DNA from 2 places in the Pantoea sp. B9002 genome. Region 2 is predicted to be linked to the other one. Evidence: predicted binding sites of a transcription regulator. Region 2 holds the regulator's gene; the other holds the start of a gene.
What was found. The regulator LexA, encoded in region 2, represses DNA repair genes until DNA is damaged. The targets are predictions, from matches to a motif close to TNCTGTATGTACATACAGNA.

Region 1 (5,430 bases), on a different contig from region 2:
GATGAACACCGGCGGCACCTTCCTCAACATCTTCTGGCTGATACTGTTCGGCTGGTGGCTGTGTCTGGCGCATATCTCGGCCGGTATTGTGCAGTGTCTGACCATCATCGGCATTCCTGTTGGCATCGCCAACTTCAAAATTGCCGCGATTGCGCTGTGGCCAGTCGGCCGTCGCGTGGTCTCCGTTGAAGAAGCGCAGGCCGCGCGTGAAGCCAATGCGCGTCGCCGCTACTGAGGCCGTTCAATGATTCATGACGCCTTGCCAGGCTGGCGACGCTATCTATTTAACAGCAGCCTGCGCTATTTGCTGCGCATCTTCTTTGCTTTGACCGGATGCGCGGCGGTGCCGTGGTGGCTGCACCAAATCGAGTGGACCATTCCGCTGACGCTTGGCGTGGTCGCTGCGGCGCTGGCGGATCTCGACGATCGCTGGATTGGGCGCGTACGCAACCTGTTGATCACGCTGGTGTGTTTCTGTATCGCGTCGGTGTCGGTTGAACTGTTGTTCCCCCATCCGTGGGGATTCGGTTTGGGCCTGGCGCTTTCCAGCTGGGGCTTTATTTTGCTCGGTGCGCTGGGACAGCGTTATGCCACCATCGCCTTCGGTGCACTGCTGATTGCGGTTTACACCATGCTGGGCATCGGCTTGTTCCCGCAGTGGTGGATGCAGCCAGCGCTGCTGTTGATCGGCGCCCTTTGGTACAACTTGCTGACCTTTATCGGTCATTTGATGTTCCCGGTGCGCCCGGTACAGGAACAGCTGGCAGGCAGTTTTTCTCAGCTGGCGCGCTATCTTGAAGCCAAAGCAAACCTGTTTGATCCCGATGGCGGCGATCAGGATGACGCCACGCTGGTTGCCACGGCGATGGTCAACAGCCAGTTGGTGGCCCAGCTAAATCTCACTAAAAGCACCATTCAAAGTCGTTTGCGTGGCGACCGCGGTTCACGCAGCACGCGTCGCAGCCTGCACTACTATTTTGTCGCGCAGGATATTCATGAGCGCGCCAGTTCCTCGCATCTGCAATATCATTTGCTGCGTGATAACTGGCGTTACAACGAAGTGTTGTTCCGTTTCCAGCGCCTGATGAACATGCAAGCGCGCGCGTGTCGGCAACTGGCGGAAACCATTTTGCTGCGTCAGCCGTGGCATCACGACAGCCATTTTGAACGCACCTTCGAACGGCTGGAAACCGCGCTGCAACGCCTTCAGCAGAATGAGCCGCAGGATCCGCACATTCACGCACTGTTTTGGCTGCTGCGTAATCTGCGTGCCATTGATGCGCAGTTGGCGTCGATTGAGTCAGAGCAGATGCTGGCCGAACCGTCCCCGCATAGCGATCACCATCTGTCACGGGAAGGGCTCAGCGGCTGGGCGGATATCCGCTTGCGCCTGAGTCGCCATCTCAGCCCACAATCGGCCCTCTTTCGCCATGCGATGCGTATGTCGCTGGTGTTGTGTGTTGGCTACGCCTTCATTCAAATCACCGGCGTCGACCGCGGTTACTGGATCTTGCTGACCAGCCTGTTCGTCTGCCAGCCCAACTACAACGCCACCCGACGCCGCCTCGCCTTGCGTATTGGCGGCACCTTAGCCGGCATCGCCATCGGTTTGCCGGTGTTGTGGTTGGTGCCCTCGATTGAAGGTCAGCTGGTGCTGATTGTACTGAGCGGCGTACTGTTCTTCGCTTTCCGCCAGATTCAGTATGCGCAAGCCACGTTGTTTATCACCTTGCTGGTTCTGCTGTGCTTCAATTTGCTCGGCGAAGGCTTTGAAGTGGCGCTGCCGCGCGTGGTGGATACCTTGCTTGGCTGCGGCCTGGCGTGGCTGGCCGTGGCCTTTGTCTGGCCCGACTGGCGTTTTCGCAAAATCACCGCCGTTGCCGATCGCACGCTGGATGCCAACTGCCGCTATCTGGATGCGATTATGGAGCAATACCACCAAGGCAAGGACAATCGTCTAGCTTATCGCGTGGCACGTCGCGATGCGCATAACGCCGATGCTGAGCTGGCGTCGGTGGTGTCAAACATCAGTGGTGAACTCAAGCTACAACAACCGCTGCGTGAGAATGCGTTTCGACTACTGTGCCTGAACCACTCTTTCCTCAGCTATATCTCGGCGCTGGGAGCGCACCGCGAACAGCTGGCGGATAGCACCTTGCTGACCTTGCTGGATGACGCAGTCTGCTTCATAGAAGATGTGCTGCAGATCGAACGGGTTACGGATGCGCAAGCCACAGAGATGCAGCAGGCGCTAATGCAGCGCATGAGCGAGATGAAAAACAGCCCGGATACACGCGCACCATTAGTGATTCAGCAATTAGGATTGTTGGTCGCGCTGCTGCCCGAAATTGCCCGTCTACGCCGCACCCTCGTCAACGATTAAGGCTGCTGATGCTCCGCCGCCGCATGCTGGCGGAGCATTTTTAGATACCAGGTGTAAAGCTCTTGCCTGATGGCGCTGGGTAACGCCGCTTCATGATGTCCTGTTATTGCACCTTCCAGCGCCAACAGCGTTTTTAACCCAATGTGCTTATTCACCGCGCGCAGTTTCAGCCAACTTTGGCGCGATCCTGTTTCACACAGCAGCCGCACAGAACTGATCCCCACCTTATGCAGCATCAGCTCCAATCGCAGGCTTAAATTAGGCAGATCTTTCAAACGCAGCGAGACAAGTCTGGTAGCCGCTTCGTCCTGAGCGGCGCGCAGTGAGCTGGCTGATAACTGCAATAATTGATCAGGGTTTTGCCATAACTGTGTATCTACTTTGAAGTAGCTTAAGGTCACCGACACACCACGCTTGCGGTAAATCAGCGGTTCCAGTGAACGCTGTGCGTTATAGACGTGAAGCGCCTCGCTGGCTCGGAGATAAAGCGCATCTTCATTGATATAAGCAAAAATCACCTTCTCAATAGTCAGCGCATACCCCCCAAATTGCGTGCGTGATTCAATTTTACCTAATGCCGCCAACTGCGCTTTCGATTGCTCAACTACCGGGTTATATCTCTTCATAACGCCCCCTCCAATGGATTCCATGCGCGGGAAATTTCCTATAAAAGCTCGCAGATTCATCTGGTTAGAAGATAAAAAAAACGATTTAGCTGTTCAATGAATAAAAGCAGGAGTGCGGGATCTTGTGCAGAAATTGCGAGGCGTTTTCAGAAATTGAGGTTGATCTTTATCCAGGAAGCTATTACTGTACATTCATACAGTTCATTACTGAGTGATTAAATTATGCGTACTCATTTCTCTGGCCCTGCTGATCGTTCACATCGTTTCGCTTCACCTGGCTTAGCGCAACCTTCGCTGGGTGGAATCACTGAACTGCGCTCCAGCGAACAACCTGAAATGATGCAACTTATGCTGCTGCCGGTACTAAAACAGCTGAGCGAGCAATCGCGCTGGCAGCTGTGGCTCACTCCGGCTCATAAGCTCAATCGTAGCTGGATGCAGCAGTCGGGATTACCGTTAGAAAAGAGTATGCATATCACCGAATCTGAGCGTTTTAACACCGTTGAAAGTATGGTGAAGGCATTACGTACAGGTAATTACAGCGTCGTTCTTGCCTGGATTCCGTACGAATTGAGCGATGAAGAGCGTTTAGAATTAGAACAAGCAGCGGCGGAAGGTGAAGCGCTCGGTCTGATTTTGCGTCCGCAGGGACGTCAATATGCCCATTCCAGACAACCTAATGCGACAAAAATTCCCTCAGATTTGTTTCATTAAGTAAATCCAGGAATTTTCTCAGCATTTTTTTTGCAAAAGTTGCATCTAAGCTACTGATTCTTTTCCCGCCAGCTATGACAATGGCTTAGACGCTTTTTTGTTTTCTAATACCGAAGATTTAGCCATATGATTTGTTAAAATGTGTGTATAAATCGCTGTTTTTTTGCTGCCTGGCGTCACATCATACTTGTAAGTTTCCAATCTCGTTGTAGACTTTAGCTCGCCAGGGTGCTCAATAACCTCCGTTTTTTCGGTAGAGTCAAAAGCGAGCGTTTAGACCCGGCGAAGGATTAACACAAAGAGCAACCTTTTTGCTCATTGCCTATTTGGATGATAACGAGGCGCAAAAATGAAAAAGACAGCTATCGCAATTGCAGTGGCACTGGCTGGCTTCGCTACCGTAGCGCAGGCCGCACCTAAAGATAACACCTGGTACACCGGTGCTAAACTGGGCTGGTCTCAGTATCACGATACTGGTTACTACGGTAACGGTTATGAGAACAACAACGGTCCAACTCACGAATCTCAGCTCGGTGCTGGTGCTTTCCTGGGTTATCAGGCTAATCCGTACCTGGGCTTCGAGCTGGGCTACGACTGGTTGGGCCGTATGCCTAACAAAGGCGACAACATCAATGGCGCGTTCAAAGCACAAGGCGTTCAGCTGGCTGCTAAACTGAGCTACCCAATTACCGAAGACTTCGATGTCTACACCCGTCTGGGTGGTATGGTATGGCGTGCTGATTCAACTCAGAACAACAACGGCGTTCGCATCAGCGATCACGACACCGGCGTTTCTCCGCTGGCTGCTGTTGGTGTTGAATACGCACTGACCAAAAACTGGGCAACTCGCCTGGACTACCAGTGGGTTAACAACATCGGTGACGCAGGTACCGTTGGTGCTCGTCCAGACAACAGCATGCTGAGCGTCGGCGTTTCTTACCGTTTCGGTCAGGATGAAGATGCAGCGCCAGTAGTAGCTCCGGCTCCAGCTCCAGCGCCAGTTGTTGAAACCAAGCGTTTCACTCTGAAATCTGACGTTTTGTTCACCTTCAACAAGGCAACTCTGAAGCCAGAAGGTCAGCAGGCTCTGGATCAGCTGTACAGCCAGCTGAGCTCAATGGATCCGAAAGACGGTTCTGTTGTAGTACTGGGCTTCACCGATCGCATCGGTTCAGAGCAGTACAACCAGAAACTGTCTGAGAAACGCGCTCAGTCTGTAGTTGATTACCTGGTATCTAAAGGTATCCCTTCTAACAAGATCTCTGCACGCGGTATGGGCAAATCTAACCCAGTTACTGGCAACACCTGTGACAGCGTGAAAGGCCGTAATGCCCTGATCGACTGCCTGGCGCCAGACCGTCGCGTTGAAATCGACGTGAAAGGTATCAAAGACGTTGTAACTCAGCCACAGGCTTAAGTTATCACGCAGTAAAAAACCCCGCTAAGGCGGGGTTTTTTTATGGCTGAATGTAATGAGAACGAAAAGAATTCTACTCTTTTTCCGAGCCACCATTTCCGAGGATCGCCTGCAGATCTTGCTTCAGCGTAGACATCTGGCTGGCGTACTTCTCTTTGCGTTCGGCATCTTCAATCAACTGGACAATGGTTTCTGACAGCGTATTACTGCGACGCTGCGCCAATCCCGCCAGACGCTGCCACACCAGATATTCCAGATCGATCGATTTCTTACGCGTGTGTTGATGCTCA
Region 2 (14,126 bases):
CCAATGTAGCCCGAGTAGATGAAGGTTTTATGACCATGGTGGTGAAATGTGGTGTGGCGCGACGATCCACATGCGATTACAGCGCGCTAAGGCGTGGGTTGGCTCTTGTCACATTGTAGTCATCGAACTGTCATAGTGCAGATTTGCCCCAAAATGAGGCTGAATAATGTTGTCAAAAACGGCGGATGTGATTGCGGCAAAGCTGCGGGAACGCATTGAAAACGGTGAATTCGCCAGCGGTCGTTTGCCCGCCGAACGCAGCTTGAGCGAACACTATTCCACCACGCGCATCACGCTGCGTGAGGCGCTGGGTTTGCTGGAAGCGCAGGGCATTATCTATCGTGAACTGCGTCGCGGCTGGTTTCTCGCACCGCCGCGGCTGGTCTACAACCCCTCTCATCACAGCCATTTTCACGCGATGGCCGCCGAGCAAGGCCGCATTGCCAGCACCGAAGTGCTGGAGGCGCGGGAAGTGCCAGCGCAATTGGCCATCGCGCGTCATCTGCAACTGCTGGAGGGCGATCGGGTTTACCGCATCCGCCGCTTGCGTCGTATTGACGGTCGCGCCGTGTTGTATGTCGAGCATTACCTCAATCCCGCCTTTTTTCCGGGATTGCTGGACGAAGATCTAACGCGTTCACTCACCGATCTCTATGACCAGCGCTATGGCATTCGCTATGGCGGCGCGCGTTTTACCATTTTGCCGGGACCGCTGCCGGTGCGCGCGGCGCCCGCACTTAACGTGGCGAGCGGTACGCCCGGCTTGTTGATCACCCGCATCAACCGCGATCAGCACAAGCGCGTGATTGATTGCGACTGCGAGTTCTGGCGCTACGACGCGCTGTGCGTGGATGTCGAAGTATAAATATTGTGATTTTGATCACACTACAGCATGATAGCGCCAGTGAGTAATTGAGAGCGTGAGGCGCAAAAAATGACAATAAAAACAGGGGTTGGGCAGTACATCTCTTTAGCATTGCAGTGGGTGCTGAATATTGGTCTGATCATTCTGGCCATTATTCTGGTGGTGTTCCTCGGTAAAGAAACCATTCATCTGGCCAATGTGCTGTTGAGCACCGGTGAGCAGACGTCTTCCTATCTGCTGATTGAAGGCATCGTTATCTATTTCCTCTACTTCGAATTTATCGCCTTGATTGTGAAGTATTTTCAATCGGGCTATCACTTCCCGCTGCGCTACTTCATCTACATCGGCATCACGGCGATTATCCGCCTGATCATCGTCGACCATAAAAATCCGTTCGATACACTTTACTACTCGGCGGCGATTTTGATTCTGGTGGTGACGTTGTGGCTGGCGAACAGTAACCGCCTAAAGCGCGAGTAATAATATCGCGTGGCACAACGAGCAGTGCCACGCATTCTCCTCTGCGTTAAACTAGGGCAACTTTTTTTCCGGAGATGTCCTGATGTCGCATCACGCGCTGCGCCAGTTACGCGCACTGCACTGGCTGCCAGCCTCTTCCCCGCAGCTTTCTGCCCCGCTATTTGACTGGTTAATGGAAGAAGACTCCATGACGCGTCGCTTCGAGCAGCATTGCAAGCACGTAACCGTAGAACTGATCCGCGAAGCGTTTATTGGCGCTGAAGAGATAACGGATGAAGCGGAATTTCTGCCCGACGACCCGCGCTTCTGGTTACGTGAAATTGTGCTGTGCGGCGATGGCGAACCCTGGCTGATTGGTCGCACCGTGGTGCCAGAAAGCACACTGAACGGCCCCGAGCAGATGCTGCAACAGCTCGGTACGCGCCCGCTTGGCCGCTATCTGTTCTCTTCATCTACTCTGAGCCGCGATTTTATCGATCCCGGTCAGATTGGCGATTTATGGGGACGCCGTTCCCGCCTGCGTTTGTCGGGTAAGCCGCTGCTGTTAACTGAACTGTTTTTACCGGCGTCGCCGCTTTATCGCGCGCTGGATCAAGGATAAAACCACTGTGCAAAACACCTTACCCATGACCAAATGGCAGGCTTACTGCCGCCTGATGCGTATCGATAAACCGATTGGCACCGTGTTACTGCTGTGGCCCACTCTTTGGGCATTGTGGCTCTCCGGCATGGCGATTCCACCGCTACCGGTGCTGCTGGTCTTTGTGCTCGGCGTTATCGTGATGCGTGCTGCTGGCTGCGTAATCAATGACTACGCTGACCGCAAAATTGATGGTCACGTCAAGCGCACGGCGTCACGTCCGTTAGCCAGCGGCGCGGTATCCGAGAAGGAGGCCAAGCTGCTGTTTGCCGGTCTCGGTTTGCTGGCGTTTATGCTGGTGTTGACCATGAACACCATGACCATTTTGCTGTCGTTTGGCGGCCTGGCGCTGGCGTGGGTTTATCCGTTTATGAAGCGCTACACGCATCTGCCGCAGGTAGTGTTAGGCGCCGCATTTGGCTGGGCGATTCCGATGGGTTGGGCGGCAGTTAGTGAGTCCTTACCTTTGGTCTGCTGGCTGGTTTTCCTGGCGAATATCTGCTGGACGGTGGCCTACGACACGCAGTATGCGATGGTCGATCGCGATGATGATTTGAAGATTGGCGTGAAGTCGACGGCGATTTTGTTTGGTCGTTACGACAAACTGATTATTGGTTTACTGCAGCTGGCAACGCTCGGTTTGATGGCGCTGGTGGGTGTGATGCTCCATCTGAATGGTGCGTTTTACTGGTCGCTGCTGTTGGCTGCTGGCTTGTTTGTGCATCAACAGAAGCTGATTGCCCAGCGCGAGCGCGATCCCTGCTTCCAGGCATTTTTGAATAACAACTATGTGGGCATGGTGCTGTTTCTCGGCATTCTGCTCAGCACCGTGCCGTTTGCGGATTTGCTGTAAACAGAATAGGCGCACCTAGGTGGAATGCTGTTCAGTTAAGTATTGAGCGACTTTCGTTCGCCTTGTACTTGGGCAGTTGCAGCACCTCCGTGCGGCGCCCGAGCAGAGGACGCCTGGCTGCACTGAACCCCGGGCCTTGCGCCAGCCCAATCCGCCGCTGCGCGGTACCTTCACTCATTCACGATTCCTGACGGAACGGTGTCGATTCGCTCCTGCTCAGCGCCACCTCTCGCCGCATCCATGCGGCTCGTCCTGGAATCCCTCACTCGTTCAGCGTGTTGGGATGTCGCCTCAACACCGTCGCTGCAGCAGTCGTGCGTATTCTTAATTCAAAATCGCTACAAATCCCGTAGGGTCGCCATTCATGGCGACCAGGTGCGCATAAATGCGCACCCCACGAAATACCAAACCGGGTGTGTAATCATAGTGGGTGATGTCAGGCACAGAGTGATGACTCAGGATGAGTCAAGAGGGATAAGTGCGAGAACTGCGAGGGCGTGATAGGGCGCACCGAGGTGCGCCTTTCAATTTGCCTGTCGCCGCATTAATCGTGGGCGACGGCACTCTCAATCGTCAGACGCACATCGCTGGTCACCAGCTCCGCCAGCATCTGCCACATCATATGACTGCGTTCGGCATCGGCATCGCCTTTGTCACTGATATAACCTTCATCACGCAGCGTGAGTACCAACGCAGTGAACACCGCTTTATCAAAGAACTCTGGTGCGTTGATGCCGTGCAGCACAGACAGACGTTGAGCCAGCGTGCGGCTCTCTTTCTCCAGCGTGCCACGGTTGATGGCCGGTTTCGCGCTGAGGATAGCGAAGGTAATCGCGAAGCGCTGAAGCGTCTCACGAATACCTGCCGCCAGCAGTTGCAGCGAACGGTGACGTGCCGGCGTCATTTTCAGCTGACCATCTTGTAAGGTAATCAGCCCCTGACGCGCCATCTCCGCACAGAGTGCGTTAAGTAGCGCAGGCAATTCCGCCTTGTCCCAGCGCAGGAACAGCTCGCTCTTCAGCATCGGATACACCAGGCTAACCTGACGCAGCAGCTCTGCTTCGCTGATTTCACGATGTTGCTGCACGATGGCGGCAATCAGCGACGGCATCACCAACATGTGATGAATGTTGTTGCGATAGTAGGTCATCAGCACCGCCTGCTCGCGCGGCAGAATGATGATGTCACCAATGCTGTCTTGCTCGGTCTCGAACTTGTTCATGCCCATGGCGTGATCAAGCAGCGCTTCGGCGCTCATATCAGGCACCGTGGCTTCCGGCGAATAGGGCACATTGCGCAGCAGTTGGGTGTAGCACTCTAACTGCTCAATCAGTTGTTCGCGGGTCAGTGAACGCTGACGTGACGCCAGCAGTGCGGTGACGCAAAGGTTCATGGCGTTGGCTGCACCGGCTTCGTTGATGCGCACCATCAGCTTCGCCGCAATGTCATTCACGGCGGGCGTCATCCAGGCTGGACGTTGCGGTTCGATAGGGTCAATCGCATCACGCCATTCCGGCACATTTTTGTTCAGGTAGTTCATCAACGGCAGCGGTTCGCCGAAGTTAACGTAGCCCTGACCCAGATTGCGCAGCTTACGTAAGCCGCGCACCATCTGCAGGAAGCTCTCTTTCTCTTTGGCCGCGCCACGCAGCTCTTTGGCGTATGTGCCCACTTCCATCACGTGCTCGTAACCGATGTAAATCGGCACGAAGGTGATAGGACGGCTGCCGCCGCGCAGCATTGCCTGCAGCGTCATTGATAGGGTGCCGGTTTTCGGATCCAGCAAACGACCGGTACGCGAACGTCCGCCTTCCACAAAGTATTCAACGGAGTAACCACGGCTAAACAGCTCGCCGAGATATTCACGGAACACGGTGGAATAGAGTTTGTTGCCCTTAAAGGTACGACGAATAAAGAACGCGCCCAGACGACGGAAAATCGGGCCGGCTGGCCAGAAGTTCAGGTTGATACCGGCAGCAATGTGCGGCGGCACCAGGCCTTGATGATAAAGCACGTAGGAGAGCAGCAGATAATCCATGTGGCTGCGGTGGCAGGGCACATAGACAATCTCATGACCATCCTGCGCCAGCTGACGCACGCGCTCACCGCCATGAACGTTGATGCCCTGATACAAGCGGCTCCACAGCCAGCCCATCACGCGGTCAGTGACTTTAATCGCTTCGTACGAGAAGTTCGCCGCCACTTCTTCCATCATTTCAATGGCGTTCTGCTGGGCTTTCTCATGCGAAATCTTTTTGCTGCGCGCTTCATCTTCTACTGCTTTTTCAATCGCTTTGGATTGTAACAGCTTGTTGAAGAGATCCTGACGCGCAGGCAGACGCGGACCGACAGCGGCCAGACGTTGGCGGGCAAAGTGAATACGCGCCACGCGAGCCAGCTTCTGTGCAATCGACTTATCGGTGCCGTGTTCGGTCGCCATCTGGCGCAACGAAACGGTTTGCGAGAAGCGCACAAAGCTGTCGCGGCCGTGCCACAAAATGGCGAAGAACTTCTGCACGCCATTGAGCACGCGCAGATGCGGCGTGGATTCACCGGATGTTTCACGTCCCGGCGCGCGACCAAACATCACCGCGACCGGCAGCATTTGCACATCGAGTTGCGGGTTGCTGCGGTGCAAATCCAGATAATCGTGGAACAGCTTCACCGATTCGGGATTGGCCACGAAATAGGGAATGACGCGTGGGCCATCGTGAATAAACACGTGGCGCGGCAGCAAGGTGCCATCGATCTCCAGCGGAGCCAGCGGATCGGGCAGATCATGTTTCAGGCATTGAGCACGCAGTGTGAGCAGGTCAGCCTTTGAATCATAAGGCAAAACATACATCACCGGACGTGTCGGATCGATCCCGTGTTCAGAGACAGGATCGGTCGGAATGACCTTACTTTTTACCAAAATAGAGAGTGGTAAATTCAATAATTTGTAATAGAGTTTACGCCAACCTGACATAGACAACTTTAAGCCTCTTGTTAGCAAAGCGCGGCAAGCATACCAGAAAGCGCAGCGAAGGTCTGTGGCTCTGCCGCCTCATACTGCCCACACATTGACGTCAAAATAGTTCAAGGGTTCCATAGACATGGCAAATAACGTCACCGGTTTAGTAAGAATAGTGAAAGCCGCCGGTTATTCCTGGCAGGGCCTGCGTGCCGCATGGCAGCACGAAGCCGCATTTCGGCAGGAAGCCATTGCCGGGCTGGTGGCCATTCTCGTGGCTTGCTGGCTGGATGTAGATACCATTTCCCGCATCCTGATGATTGGCTCGGTAGTGCTGGTTATCATCGTTGAGATCCTTAATAGCGCTATCGAAGCGGTGGTGGACCGCATCGGGCAGGAGCAACATCCGCTCGCGGGCCGCGCCAAAGATATGGGTTCGGCTGCCGTATTGTTGACTATCTTACTGGCTCTGTTCGTCTGGATCGCGCTGCTCTGGACGCATTTGAGATAGGGATTCCAGATTCATCAAACCGCTGATTTTTCCCTCTGTTACGGTTTTCATTTCGCGAATACCTGTATATACTCACAGCGACTGTATAAACAACCAGGGGGCGGGATGAAAGCGTTAACTGCACGGCAGCAACAGGTCTATGACCTGATTCGCGACCATATTAACCAGACGGGCATGCCGCCAACGCGTGCGGAAATTGCTGCGCAACTGGGTTTTCGCTCGCCCAATGCTGCTGAAGAGCATCTGAAAGCGCTGGCGCGTAAAGGCGTAATTGAAATTGTTTCCGGCGCATCGCGCGGGATTCGTTTGCTGATGGAAGAAGAACCGAGCGAAGGGCTGCCACTGATTGGCCGCGTCGCTGCCGGTGAACCTTTGCTGGCACAGGAACACATCGAAGCCCACTATCAGGTGGATGCTAATCTCTTCAAACCGAGCGCCGATTTCCTGCTGCGCGTGAGCGGCATGTCGATGAAAGATATCGGCATTATGGATGGTGATCTGTTAGCGGTACATAAAACGCAGGAAGTGCGTAACGGCCAGGTTGTCGTGGCGCGCATTGATGATGAAGTCACGGTTAAACGCTGGAAAAAGCAGGGCGCGATTGTGCATCTGCTGCCGGAAAACACCGATTTCCAGCCGATTGTTGTTGATACACGTGAGCAGTCGCTAACCGTTGAAGGTTTAGCTGTCGGGATTGTGCGCAACGGCGAGTGGCTCTGATCAGTTTCTGATCCTCCTCAACTGCGGCGGTGCGTGTTTGCGCTGACCGCAGTCTGCTGTTTTACTTCTCTGTGACTCTTTCTGCGGCTCACGCTGGCGCCATTACGCTGATTACCGCACACAACGGAATGGGCTGATGCAGCTGTTTTCCTCTTCAGATAAAACACTCTGGCGGCTAGCGCTGCCGATGATCCTGTCAAATATCACCGTCCCATTACTGGGCGTGGTGGATACCGCCGTTATTGGTCATCTCGATAGCCCGATCTACCTCGGTGGCGTCGCCGTGGGCACAACCGCAACCAGCTTCATCTTTATGCTTCTGCTGTTCCTGCGTATGAGCACCACCGGACTCACCGCTCAGGCATTTGGTGCCAATGACAAAACTGCGCTGGCGCGCGCCTTAACCCAACCGCTACTGATTGCACTGGTTTTTGGTGTGCTGTTTATGGTGCTGCGAACGCCGGTCAGCAGCCTGGCGGCAGCTTTGATGGGTGGCAGCCCGGAAGTGCAGCAGCAGGCAAAAATATTCATTGAGATTCGCTGGCTGAGTGCGCCGGCAACCTTGGCCAATTTGGTGATTCTGGGCTGGCTGCTGGGCGTGCAGTACGCGCGGGCACCGATGGTGCTGCTGATCATCGGCAATCTGGTGAATATCCTGCTTGATCTGCTGTTCGTGCTCAAACTGCATTGGGGTGTGGCTGGAGCGGCGGCGGCTACCGCGCTGGCAGAATATGTCACGCTGGGCGTGGGTTTGTGGATGGTGGCGCGTGTGCTGAAAATGCGCGGTATCCACTTCGCAATGCTAAAAAGCAGCTGGCGCGGCGATGCGGCGCGGCTATTCCGCCTCAATCGCGACATTATGCTGCGCTCTTTGATGCTGCAAATCTGCTTCGCGTCGCTCACCATTCTTGGCGCACGCATTGGCCCGGATGTGGTGGCGGTCAATGCGGTGCTGCTGATGTTCCTCACTTTCACCGCATACGCGCTGGATGGTTTTGCCTACGCGGTTGAAGCCTGCTCGGGTGAAGCGGTTGGCGCAAAAGATCGCAGCCGACTGTTGCTGATTTGGCATGCGGCCTGTCGGCAGGCTTGCTTCGTCGCCGCCATCTTTGCGCTGATTTACGCGTTTACCGGTCCGCAGATTGTGGCAATGCTGACGTCACTGGAAGCGCTACGTGACATGGCTGACCGCTATCTGATTTGGCAGGTGATTCTGCCGCTGGTTGGCGTCTGGTGCTATCTGCTGGATGGCATGTTTATCGGCGCGACGCGCGGGCGTGAGATGCGTAACAGCATGGTGATGGCGGCGATCGGCTACGGTCTATCGCTGCTCACGCTGCCGTGGCTCGGTAATCACGGTTTATGGCTGGCGGTGACGGTGTTCCTGGCGTTACGTGGGCTGACGCTGTGGCTGATCTGGCGTGGCCACTGGCAGCGCGATAGCTGGTTCAACGCCTGAATAAGCGAAGCGTAACCTACAGATTAATCTGTATTTCTCTGCAAACTGCGAAGCGGCTACTACAATTACCTTATACGGCGCACATGAGTAGCGCGTTGTCTGGGTATATCGCCAGCTAAGCAGGCAATATATCTATCTCACTCAGGATGTAGTGGAGGATTATTATGAACAAAGACGAAGTGAGCGGAAACTGGAAGCAGTTCAAAGGCAAATTTAAAGAGAAGTGGGGCAAGCTGACCGATGACGACTTTACCGTGATCGAAGGTAAACGCGATCAGTTGGTTGGTAAAATCCAGGAACGCTACGGTTATGGTAAAGACCAGGCCGAGAAAGAAGTAAAAGATTGGGAAACAACCAATAAAGATTACCGCTGGTAATCTCACTTCACGGATGATGCTCCTACCCGCCAATCATTTAGCGTAGTGATTGGCCCGGCACAAGGACGTGCCTCCCTATTTTCTTACCCGCTTTTTACTCTCGACTTGATGGTCATGCTCGCAGCTTTCATGATGCGTGCAAGCTGCCACTTCTGCGCAATTCTCACACAGGCCATGTGCTTCAATCACGGTATGTCGCAGAGAAAATCCCGCCTGATCCGCTAATGCAGCAATGGTCTTTTCCACGCCATGAGCCTGTTTTTCGCTAACTGCCGCACAACCGTCACACACTAGCATCACTGAAGTATGTGCTGGCTCATCAAAATGATGGCAAACCACGTAACTGTTATTCGACTCTACGCGATGAATAAATCCCTGTTCCAGCAGGAAATCCAGCGCGCGATAGATGGTGGGCGGTTTTGCTTGGGGTTCACTGACTCGCAGTTGATCCAGCAAATCGTAAGCGCTTATCGAACCATTCTGCTCTGCCATTAAGCGCAACACTTCGGCGCGCTGATTGGTGAGGCGCACGCCGCGATCAAGGCAAAGTGATTCAGCCTGGGTAAGAAGTTGTTCTGGCGTGAGGTTTGACATAAGCATTCTCCGGGTTGCAGGTGATGTTATTTTATCACACAAATTTTTACGCTGCTGTGATTGCTTATTGTCCTTAAAATCCCTAAGAAAATTCCCCTCAATCAATAGATTACCTTCGTCATTTTCCCATAAATATTGCTGTAACCGTTATGCCTGCAAAATGTGTCCGGCCAGGCAGCGCAACGGCTACACGGATTTTGCTTTGCAACTCACCGGGTTAGCGTCTATGGTTCAAAAGGTCTTAAGTAATTTCTGGTATCAATTTACTCACTGTTAATTTTTCTGCATAAAAACACAGCGGAATGGCGCGTAAGCGTCCAATTCTACGAATAGCAGTGCTATTTCCTTTTAATTCACAGCAATGAAGCGTTAGCCAGGGTTCAGAATAGCGGCTAACTAAACTTTCAGTCGGTGAGTGATTCAGCGACTTTTCAAAGGTGATGGCAGGCTCATGGCGAAGACATTATTCAGGCACAAAAAAGTAGCTTATCTTGTTGGTTTGAATGCAGTATTTCTTTCTTCCTCAGCTCTGGCAGCAGGTACATGGTACGACGCGCGTAACGACGCAATGGGCGGTACCGGCGTAGCCTCTTCCACCTGGAGTTCCGCGGTGCTGGCTAACCCAGCATTGATGACCAAGGCGCAGCCTGAAGACAACGTCAGCATCATTCTTCCATCAGCCGGTGCACAGGTTACCGATAAAGACAAAATGATCGATCGCGTCGACGACATTACCGATACCGTCGATCGCTATCAGGACGTAATCGATAACCTAACCTTTCAGGATTACCTCAATGGTTACCCGCAACTGAAGGCCGCCGCGGGCGATATGGCTAACCAGCTCAGCGATCTGCGTGGTAATAAAGCTCACGCGACAGCCGGTGTGGCCGTGGCCGTCACCGTCCCGAATGAAACCTTACCTTTTGCCTTTGTCACCAAGGCATATGGCACTGCGATTGTGCGTGCCAATGTGGCGGATAGCGATATTGCCTACCTGCGCGCGGTTGCCAATGGCACGAGAGTACCTGTGCCGGGTGATGAAGATAACTTACGTTCTAGCGCCAATGGGCTGGCAGCGTTAGTCACCGATTATGGTGTGTCTGTCGCGCATGAGTTCTCGATTGCCGGCCATCCGGTTTCTGTCGGCGTGACGCCAAAGCTGCAGAAAACCTGGTTGTATAACTACACCGCGAGTATCTACAACTACGACAAGAGCGACATCAACAGCAGCCGCTACCGCAGCAGCGATACCGGTTTCAACATGGATGCCGGTATCGCAACGGATTTCGGTGATAACTGGACCTTTGGCGTGACCGGACAAAACCTGATCTCGCGTGATATCGACACCAAAGAAGTGAACGGTTACCGCGATACTTATCAAATTCGTCCGCTGGTCACTACCGGGCTTTCCTGGAATAACGGGCCGTTCACGCTGGCGGGTGATGTTGATCTGACTGAAACCAAGCGCTTCAAATCGGAAGACACCAGCCAATATGCCGGCGTGGGTGCGGAATATCGTGTGCTGGATTGGCTGGCGCTGCGTGCCGGTTATCGCGCCGATCTGAAGTCAACTGATACCGACGTGTTCACCGCCGGTTTGGGTGTGTCACCGTTCAACAATACTGTCCATCTGGATCTGGCCGGTTCTGTGGGTAAAGACAATACTGTGGGTGCGATGCTGCAGCTCGGATTTAACTTCTAATTCCCCGTCTGATAACGGGCGGCTGTGCCGCCCGTTTTGCTGTGATATGATTGCGCAGTTTCTCATCACTTAACTTACTGCGGATTTACTGCGTTTCATGACCGATACTTTCTCCTCGCAACGTTTTTCCATCGCCCCAATGCTCGACTGGACCGATCGTCACTGTCGTTATTTTCATCGTAAGCTGAGCGGTGACACGCTGCTGTACACCGAAATGGTGACGACCGGCGCGATCATTCACGGTAAAGGCGACTATCTGGCCTACAGCGAGGAAGAGCATCCGCTGGCGCTGCAACTGGGTGGCAGCGATCCCGCCGCACTGGCGCAGTGCGCTAAGCTGGCAGAAGAGCGTGGCTACGATGAGATCAACCTCAACGTGGGTTGTCCGTCCGATCGCGTACAGAACGGCCGTTTTGGTGCCTGCCTGATGGGTGATGCAACGCTGGTTGCCGACTGCATTAAAGCGATGCGCGATGTGGTGAGCATTCCGGTAACGGTTAAAACCCGCATCGGCATTGATGAGCAGGATAGCTACGAATTCCTGTGTGATTTTATTGGCACCGTGGCGCAACAGGGCGGCTGCGATACCTTTATTATCCACGCGCGCAAAGCGTGGCTGTCGGGTTTAAGTCCGAAAGAGAATCGCGAGATCCCGCCGCTCGATTATCCGCGCGTTTACCAGCTGAAGCGCGATTTCCCGGCGCTAACTATGGCGATTAATGGCGGCATCAAAACGCTGGAAGAAGCCAAACTGCATCTGCAGCATATGGATGGCGTAATGATGGGGCGCGAAGCCTATCAGAATCCGGGCATTCTGGCGCAGGTTGACCGCGAGCTGTTTGGCCGCGATACGCCACGCGTCGATCCAGTGGCGGTGGTGCGCTCGATGTATCCGTACATTGAAGCTGAATTATCTAAAGGCATGTATCTCGGCCATGTGACGCGCCATATGCTTGGCCTGTTCCAGGGCATTCCGGGTGCGCGCCAATGGCGTCGCTATTTAAGTGAAAATGCCCATAAACCCGGCGCCGATGTGCGCGTGCTGGAAGCGGCGTTAGCGCTGGTTGCGGATAAGATCCCGCAGGAAGTGGTGTAATTATTGTTTTGGCAAGCCGGAGCGGTCCGGTTTTGTAGGGTGCGCATTAATGCGCACCGGAATTCAGATAAGTGGTTATTTCTACGCCTCAAATTAGTTTTTTTCATCACCTCATCAATCCTCAATTCAGCCCTTGTCCATTGCTTTCAAGCATTTAGCCAGTTTTATAACCTGGCACGCATCTTGTAATGATCCTGATGTTACTTACACAGGAGAGCCTTCATGGAAATTCTATTTGTTATCGGCTTTTTTCTGATGCTGCTGTTCACCGGCGTTTCGCTGCTGGGCGTTATCGCGGCATTAGTGGTGGCGACCGCTTTGATGTTCTTTGGCGGATTGCTGGCAATTGTTATTAAAGTGTTGCCTTGGCTGGTATTGGCGGTTGTCGCTGTCTGGCTTTATCGGGCATTTACTACGCCATCAGGTGAGGCAAAATTGCGCAGGCTGAAAAGAAAAATCAGCGACTTAGATAGAAGGGACTGGCGCTAATTGCGGTGACGATCACAGACTCGGAAATTGCTTAGAATAATTCCGCATTTAAACATATTTTTTACTTATGTTTTCTGTCAGGATGATTGGCGTTGTTTCAAACGAATTCATCGCCGCTGTCCCTACACCAGCGCGAACTATAAAAAAGAAAGAAAAAGGGGCTTCCTACGGGAAGCCCCGTTTGCATTTAACGATCAGGGAATTAGCAGGCTGGAACCCTGAGTTGCGCGGCTCTCCAGCACCTGATGCGCGCGCACTGCGTCACTTAAGGCAAATTTCTGCTGCTCGGGCACGTTAAGCTGAATCGCCCGGCTGGCAATCAGTGAGAACAATTCATTGCTGGCGGCATCCAGTTCTTCGCGGTTAGTGATGTAACCGAACAGCGAAGGGCGAGTAACGAACAGCGAGCCTTTCTTGTTCAGAATGCCGAGATCAACGCCGGTTACCGGCCCCGATGCATTACCAAAGCTGACCATTAATCCGTGGCGACGCAGGCTATCCAGCGAAGGTTCCCAGGTATCTTTCCCCACCGAGTCATACACCACGGCCACTTTCTCGCCATTGGTCAACTCGCTGACGCGCTTCGCGATATTCTCTTCACGATAGTTAATTGTCGCCCAGGCACCGGCATCTTTGGCTATCTTCGCTTTCTCTGCGGAACCTACCGTGCCAATCAGATGTGCGCCAAGCGCTTTGGCCCATTGGCAGGCGATCAACCCCACGCCACCCGCAGCGGCGTGGAACAGGAAGATTTCATCAGCTTTCACTTTATAGGTTTGGCGCAGCAGATACTGCACGGTTAAACCTTTGAGGAAAGAGGCCGCTCCTTGTTCAAAGGAGATGCTGTCCGGCAGGATCACCAGACGATCTTCCGCCACATTGTGCACTTCGCTGTAGGCGCCCAGCGCGGCCTGACAATAGACCACGCGATCGCCCGCCTTAAACCGCGTCACCGCCGATCCGACGCGCTTCACCACGCCGGCGGCTTCGGTGCCCAAACCGGAAGGGAAGCTGCTTTGCGGATACAAGCCGCTGCGCACGTAGGTATCAATGTAGTTAATGCCAATCGCCTTGTTTTCCACCTGCACTTCATGTTCGGCGGGATCGGCCAGTTCGAAATCGACCCATTGCAGTACATCTGGGCCGCCGTGTTGGTTGAACTGAATACGCTTTGCCATTCTGACTCCTGTGATTGTTCATCCTGGGACGGTATACTTGCGCGTCCCTTTCACGATCGGTAATGCATTCACTATGGCAGGAAATAAACCCACCAACAAATCGAACGAACCCCGCGATCGGCAGCTGGAAGGCGTGAAAATGCCGCCGCATTCCATAGAAGCGGAGCAGTCGGTGCTCGGTGGGTTGATGCTGGATAACCAGCGCTGGG

Region 1: the regulator LexA is predicted to act here: its motif matches at 3,192-3,211, upstream of sulA (SOS-induced cell division inhibitor SulA).

The regions. Positions count from the first base shown of each region.
Region 1 is NZ_JACAPA010000009.1:64,053-69,482, forward strand. It holds gene HX773_RS06170 (YccF domain-containing protein) at 1-235, shown strand, start outside; gene yccS (YccS family putative transporter) at 245-2,383, shown strand; gene HX773_RS06180 (TfoX/Sxy family DNA transformation protein) at 2,380-3,009, opposite strand; gene sulA (SOS-induced cell division inhibitor SulA) at 3,232-3,723, shown strand; gene ompA (porin OmpA) at 4,073-5,140, shown strand; gene matP (macrodomain Ter protein MatP) at 5,214-5,430, opposite strand, start outside.
Region 2 is NZ_JACAPA010000002.1:33,529-47,654, forward strand. It holds gene HX773_RS00885 (UTRA domain-containing protein) at 167-865, shown strand; gene psiE (phosphate-starvation-inducible protein PsiE) at 935-1,345, shown strand; gene ubiC (chorismate lyase) at 1,428-1,946, shown strand; gene ubiA (4-hydroxybenzoate octaprenyltransferase) at 1,954-2,838, shown strand; gene plsB (glycerol-3-phosphate 1-O-acyltransferase PlsB) at 3,383-5,806, opposite strand; gene HX773_RS00910 (diacylglycerol kinase) at 5,934-6,302, shown strand; gene lexA (transcriptional repressor LexA) at 6,408-7,022, shown strand; gene dinF (MATE family efflux transporter DinF) at 7,159-8,481, shown strand; gene HX773_RS00925 (CsbD family protein) at 8,646-8,858, shown strand; gene zur (zinc uptake transcriptional repressor Zur) at 8,934-9,452, opposite strand; gene traF (conjugal transfer protein TraF) at 9,904-11,154, shown strand; gene dusA (tRNA dihydrouridine(20/20a) synthase DusA) at 11,252-12,250, shown strand; gene pspG (envelope stress response protein PspG) at 12,473-12,739, shown strand; gene HX773_RS00950 (quinone oxidoreductase) at 12,934-13,917, opposite strand; gene dnaB (replicative DNA helicase) at 13,991-14,126, shown strand, end outside.